2 regions of the Paenibacillus sp. E194 genome follow, and region 1 is predicted to be linked to the other one. Evidence: a T-box and tRNA genes for the amino acid it is inferred to sense, from the RefSeq annotation. Region 1 holds a T-box; the other holds one or more tRNA genes.

What was found. A T-box is a leader RNA that pairs with one kind of tRNA and senses whether it is charged. The one in region 1 lies ahead of AZ66_RS03385 (valine--tRNA ligase), so its partner is inferred to be a tRNA-Val.
Region 2: it has a tRNA-Val gene. The T-box ahead of AZ66_RS03385 (valine--tRNA ligase) is inferred to sense a tRNA for this amino acid. The anticodon was not compared.

Annotation. Positions count from the first base shown of each region.
Region 1 is NZ_JMDX01000013.1:28,120-31,543, reverse strand. It holds gene AZ66_RS03390 (LysM peptidoglycan-binding domain-containing protein) at 1-540, shown strand, start outside; gene AZ66_RS31775 (hypothetical protein) at 632-796, opposite strand; T-box leader at 961-1,253, shown strand; gene AZ66_RS03385 (valine--tRNA ligase) at 1,444-3,424, shown strand, end outside.
Region 2 is NZ_JMDX01000385.1:54-3,477, forward strand. It holds partial or broken gene AZ66_RS27825 (bZIP transcription factor) at 1-194, opposite strand, end outside; tRNA gene AZ66_RS27830 (tRNA-Leu) at 493-581, shown strand; gene AZ66_RS27835 (uracil-DNA glycosylase) at 744-1,415, shown strand; tRNA gene AZ66_RS27840 (tRNA-Val) at 1,598-1,673, shown strand; gene AZ66_RS32210 (hypothetical protein) at 1,986-2,186, opposite strand; gene AZ66_RS31710 (hypothetical protein) at 3,004-3,162, shown strand; gene AZ66_RS27855 (hypothetical protein) at 3,266-3,424, shown strand, end outside.

The sequences.
Region 1 (3,424 bases):
GTTGCGAGAAAGGAAAGCGTGCAATCCATCGAAGTAGATGCAGCTGTTCAATCAGAGGGTGGAGGTGAATCGTTCGCCTCGAATCATGAAGAGGAGCGGGACGATATTGAAGCAGCCGCTTCATTGAATGAGCCGGAGGATGTTCCAGCAGCTGCCAAGCAGGAGATGAAGGTTGCGATCGGCAAGTCGAAAGCGAGTGAGCCGGAAGCAGCGGAACCAGTTGGATTCAGTTCGTTGCTGCAGAAGAAGCGGGAGTCTCAAGAACTGGAACGCATCCAGAAGGAAGAAGAGGCAGCGCAGCTAGCAGCAATGAATGAGGAGACAACTGGTGAGGAAGTAAAGTGGCAGTCGTTATTCCTGCAGCGTATTGATGATGAGCGGGCTTTCAAGAAGGTGCGCTTGTGTATTGTGCAGCGTTCTGAAACACTCGATACAATTGCTGATCGCTATTGCATGAATTCGAGAGAAATTGCGCTCTACAACCGCTTAGCGGAATCGGATATATCCGAAGGGCAAGTTCTGTATATTCCTACCTCGTAACAATATCTCCACTTCCTATTAGATAGGCAAGAAACCCGTATGGCTCAATGAGCGACGGGTTTCTTTGTGTCTGCATGCAGCTGTACAAGCTTCAATATACATCCCACAAAAATCCAATGAAGATGAGGAATAATACAAATAGCAAAAATACGTCAAATGCTGTTGGCAGAAGCAACGTGCGAACAAATTGCAAGCAAATGATGGGGAAAAGAACCCCTTTAATGGAACCTCGAACACGACACCACCACCGTTCCATGTAAAACACCTCCTATAGTACATGTTATGAAAAATGAAAAACAGGATATGACTAATAGGGAAAGCATTTGTCAGTATCCTTTTGTGCTTCGTCTATTGACTCGCTCGGTATGCGAAGGTACAATATATCGTAAATGTTATTGTTTATTTTTATAAAGATCTGATTGAAAGACTATGAACAGGAGTAGTAAGCGATTGGCCCCTTACAGAGAGCAGAGCGACACGGTGCAACGCCTGCAGGATTGTCCCGCGCTGAAGTCACCTGGGAGTTGCCCTTTTGAACGTGTCACGGTAATGTATGAACACGATGTTCATCATGTTCCGGATACGCAAGATTAGGCCGGCCGCAGCCGTTATTTGCAACTGAAGTGCCGCTCGCACGATCTGTAGGATGTAAGGATCTGTTCTGGGAGCGGAATAAAGGTGGTACCACGGAAGCTAAACCTTTCGTCCTTTGTGGCGTAAGGTTTTTTTATTTGCCTACGTAAGCGAATTGTCCTTGCAAATACCGAGCTATACGCTTAGAGAAGCATGCATGGATCGAGCAGTATGATTTGCTTCGATTATATAGGCAGAACATTGTCGATTAGATATTCATGATTATGTAACGGAGGGATTTGCTTGGCAGAGAATCAAGAGCAACTGTCTATGCCTACGACGTATGATCCGAAGGCAGCGGAGCAGAAATGGTATGATTTTTGGATGAAAGGCGAGTATTTTAAAGCAGGTGATCGCAAGGATGCTGAACCATTCACAATCGTGATCCCGCCTCCGAACGTTACTGGTATGCTGCATATTGGTCATGCACTTGACTTTACATTGCAGGATATTTTGATTCGTTTCAAGCGGATGCAAGGATATGATGCTTTGTGGCTTCCAGGTTCTGACCATGCAGGTATTGCAACGCAGACGAAGGTAGAGCAGAAGCTGCGCGAAGAAGGGATTACACGCTATGATCTTGGGCGTGAAGCATTCTTGGAGCGTGTATGGGATTGGAAAGAGAAGTATGCGAATACGATTCGTGAGCAATGGGCGAAGATGGGACTGTCCTTGGACTTCTCCCGTGAGCGTTTTACGCTGGACGAGGGTCTGTCTCGTGCGGTTCGTCAAGTATTCGTGAAGCTCTATGAGAAAGGTCTCATCTACCGCGGTAAGTATATTATCAACTGGGATCCGGCAGCACGTACGGCATTGTCTGATATCGAAGTTGAATATAAGGAAGTGCAGGGGCATCTCTATCACCTGCAATATCCTCTGAAGGATGGCAGCGGCACAATCACTGTGGCGACAACACGTCCAGAGACGATGCTTGGCGATACAGCAGTAGCTGTACACCCTAAGGATGAGCGCTATAAGCATATGATTGGAAAAATGCTGGTACTGCCGATTGTTGGCAGAGAGATTCCGGTCATTGCTGACGATTATGTAGATAAAGACTTCGGAAGTGGCGCGGTTAAGATTACGCCAGCCCATGATCCGAATGACTTTGAAATGGGACTCCGCCATCAACTGCCGCAAATTACGGTAATGGATGAGTCCGGTAAAATGAACGAGCTGGCTGGCCAATATCAAGGGCTTGATCGTGCAGATTGCCGCAAGCAGATCGTGAAAGATTTGCAAGAGCAAGGCGTGCTGATCAAGATTGAAGATCATGTGCATCAAGTTGGTCACAGCGAGCGCAGTGGCGCAGTTGTAGAGCCGTATTTGTCTACGCAATGGTTCGTGAAGATGAAGCCACTCGCGGAGCGTGCAATCGAAGCACAGAAGTCTGGCAAAGGTGTTAATTTCGTGCCTGATCGCTTCGAGAAGACATATTTGCATTGGATCGAGAATGTACGCGACTGGTGTATTTCCCGCCAGCTGTGGTGGGGACATCGTATCCCTGCATGGTACTGTGAGGATTGCGGACACATTCATGTTGCAGAAGAAGACGCGATTGCATGTACATCATGCGGAAGCAGCCATTTGAAGCAGGATGAAGATGTACTTGATACATGGTTCAGCTCTGCATTGTGGCCGTTCTCCACACTTGGATGGCCGGAACAGACGGAAGATCTGAAGCGCTACTATCCAACGAATGTGCTCGTTACAGGCTATGACATCATTTACTTCTGGGTATCCCGCATGATCTTTACGGCGTTGGAATTCACAGACGAGATTCCGTTCAAGGATGTGCTGATGCACGGCTTGGTGCGTGATGCTGATGGCAAGAAAATGTCCAAATCGCTTGGGAATGGTGTCGATCCGCTTGAAGTTATCGAGAAGTACGGTGCTGATGCAATGCGCTTCATGATTTCGACGAGCAGTACACCGGGCCAAGACTTGCGCTTCCGCTGGGAACGTGTAGAACAGGCTCGCAACTTTGCCAATAAGATTTGGAATGCATCGCGCTTCGCTCTGATGAACCTGGAAGGGTTCACCTATGCGGATATCGACATCACAGGCGAATTGGGCACAGCTGACCGTTGGATTCTCCACCGTATGAACGAGACTGCCCGCGAAATTACACGCTTGATGGATGCCTATGAGTTCGGGGAAACAGGCCGTGTGCTCAATAACTTCATCTGGGATGATCTGTGCGATTGGTATATTGAATTTGCGAAGCTTAGCTTGTATGGCTCGAATGAGC
Region 2 (3,424 bases), on a different contig from region 1:
TTGATATCATCGATTTCTTTCTTTAAATCGTTAATTGTACCTTTTAATTGCGTATTTTCTTGCTGCAGGTTTCTTACTTTAGCAGTCAAATTCTCGTTCGCAGATACCATATCGTCATATGAGGATTGCGAGATGCTAGAACAGCCTGATAGGAGTAAGAAAGAAGCACATAGTAGGGTAATTATTCGCTTCACTGCCCGGATCCTCCTAGATGGTAGTAGTTCTATTGTACGACAAAAGCCAAATATTCCAATGAAAATAATGGTAACAAAGGTAACGTGGGGATAATCCAATAGGAGGAAAAAGACCAGATTATGAATGTTCATTTGCGAACATTCACATCGATAAATTTATTGTTGACATCATATAAAGGCGTATGATATATTATATCTTGTCGGTTGCGATGTACAGTGTTTTGAAACGAAAGTGGATGAGCAGCTTGTAGTGCGCAATGATGCAGCATATTGAACCACATGACGATGTGGCAAATATGCCGGGGTGGCGGAATTGGCAGACGCACAGGACTTAAAATCCTGCGGTAGGTGACTACCGTACCGGTTCGATCCCGGTCCTCGGCACCACTTATTGATGATGAGAACTCCTTTCCTGTTCAGGGTTTGAACAAGTGAGGAGTTTTTTGCTTTATATTCCTTTTTAATATGAAATGTGAATTGATTTGAGGATTACATAATAATCGTAATAGACTGATAGATACCGACATGGAAGGGGAATATACAGTGGGAATGCATGTACAGAATGATTGGGCGGAATTGCTCCATGAGGAAGTTAGACAGCCATATTTCAAGCAGCTGTGGGGCTGGCTTCGAGAAGAATACGAGCGTGCTGTCATTTATCCGCCATATGATCATATATTTTCTGCATTGAATGCGACGTCCTATACAGATACGAAGATTGTCATCGTTGGCCAAGATCCTTATCATGGGCCAGGACAGGCTCATGGATTAAGCTTTTCCGTTCAACCGGGTGTTAAACTTCCGCCTTCACTTCAGAACATGTTCAAAGAGGGAGCAGCAGATGTTGGTCTGAAGATGCCGAACAACGGAAGCTTGCTGCACTGGGCCAAGCAAGGCGTCCTCATGCTGAACACAGTACTGACCGTCGAACAAGGACAAGCAGCATCACATCGCGGGAAGGGCTGGGAGAAGTTCACCGACCGTATCATTCAATTGTTGAATGACAGAGATCGCCCAATCATATTTGTTCTATGGGGAAGCCATGCACAAGCGAAGGCGAGCATGATTGATTTGTCAAAGCATTATATCGTACAAGCGCCGCATCCAAGTCCCTTGTCTGCACATCGTGGGTTCTTTGGAAGCAAGCCGTACTCGAAAATTAATAATAAGCTGCGCGAATGGGGCGAGCAGGAGATCGACTGGCAAGTCCCCAATATCTAAATAAGGAATAGGTGTCATCGTGAACTGCTTTCATGGAATAGTAAGTTGTTGTAGGCTTGTAAGAAGGTGTGAGCGATATACTGTGAAAGTGGTTCATGTGGCTGCCGATCATTCAGGAAAAGTCATCTCTAGTAATTGACATGGTAATATATTGATGTTATATTAAATTTGTTAATAAACATGATCTGTTAGCTCAGCTGGGAGAGCACCATCTTGACAGGGTGGGGGTCAGTGGTTCGAGCCCACTACAGATCACCATACTTTAAACATCAAAAGCCTTGATTATGAAGGCTTTTTCTATTTCTATTCCTTTGAACAGTGGAAACCTGCAACAGAATCATTCTGGTCATGAAAATAAACCTAACATAGGAAGATGTTTTCGGGTATGGTAAGTGAGCGATGCACAAATGCACTGCTTTAGTTCATCTATGGATACAAGGTCGTCTCCATCGAACACAATTGCTCGGTTCCCTTCAAATTTGAAGATGTCACGATAAATTTCCCTAAATGTCTCAACTAGCTTTGTGTTACAGTTAAAATACAAGGCATACTGATTCGGAGTCTCCTGTTTCAACCGATTCTAATCGTGCTTCCTTTTTTCATGACATAGCTAGGTTCACCCCATTTTAGCGTCTCTTCCACAGAACCAACACCATCTGTTTCCGATGCAGTATCTAAAATGAGCTGACGGAGAAAAAACAATTTTCCTTGAATATGTAATGGATAATGTTCGAATACTGCTGCTACCTTCGTGTTCTCAATCTCGACCACTTGGATCCTCCCTTTATTTACAATTAGAATAGACAGGAGCCTCTCTAATTTCACTATATATTCCCTTCCACTGTACGAACCCATCATGCTATCAACATACTAGAGCGGTGTTTGTATATTTGTCAACATCATGCATTAAGAAAAATAAGATCAAGGATATAGTTTAATACGAATTATTCTCTGCCTATTTTCATTGATTTCTCTGAGGGATACTGAAGTACAGTAGAACTTATATGGAGAAGGGAAGTTTGGAATGGAGCAGAAGGGTGCATTACATATCGTTAAGGAAAGTTGGAATTATTGGTCCGATACTTGGTATTCGAAATATCGAACGGAAGAGGCAATTTCCAATCTAATAGATTCTCCAGAATCAGCGTTTCATCCTACGACTTATGCAATGATCAACTCCGTCATGCCTTGTTTGCAGGGGAAGCGAGTGTGTGCCTTCTAGCGGTGACAACTATGCGGTATTTGCGTTTCATCTTATGGGCGCAATAGTGACTTCATGCGATATTGCAGAGAGACAAGTAGAGAACAGTGCCCGCATTGCAAATAGGTCTCTTTTCTGATCAAGAGCTTGTGAATATGTGCAACTGGAAGTTGAACGAGTCAGCAGCCTTGCCTCAGTGGCTGTCAATCTGTGCGAGGAAATAGATATTATTACTAGATCAAGCATCTCTCATTCGTATCTAACGGGTGATGGATGCTTTTTTATTTTGTTCGTAATTGCAAGAACTAAACTTTCAACTGCTTTCATATAGTGAAGGTATAACGAATGTTTCGCTATTGAATGGGGACAAGCGGAGGAGGTTGGGTTATGGGAGCCGAATTGAGTGTATGGATAATCGGTGTGTTTGGGATCGTAGCGGTTGTCTGTTGGTTTTTATCCAAGCTTCTCATCTTTGATAGTACAAAGCATGATGAGCAATTTGTATGGCTTCGCTCAGTTGAAGAGTATACCAGCAAGAAGGAATGAAGTCATGAGCAAGGAAGGGCATGAGACGTTTAAGGGATTAACTTTACGGTGAGAATAGGGGCTATATCGTGAAGTTATTAGTGATGTTAGCGGGGGTAGCAGCATGCGCAGACCATGGAACGTAATAGGCGTGGTAATGTTGGCTGGAATCATCACGGGCGTCCTGCTTGTTGGGCTTAGTATGAACGCTGTCGACGCAAGTCGCTTCTATCCTGGGATTGATCCTGTAGAGAAGAAGATACCGATCTATGAGGATGTGTAT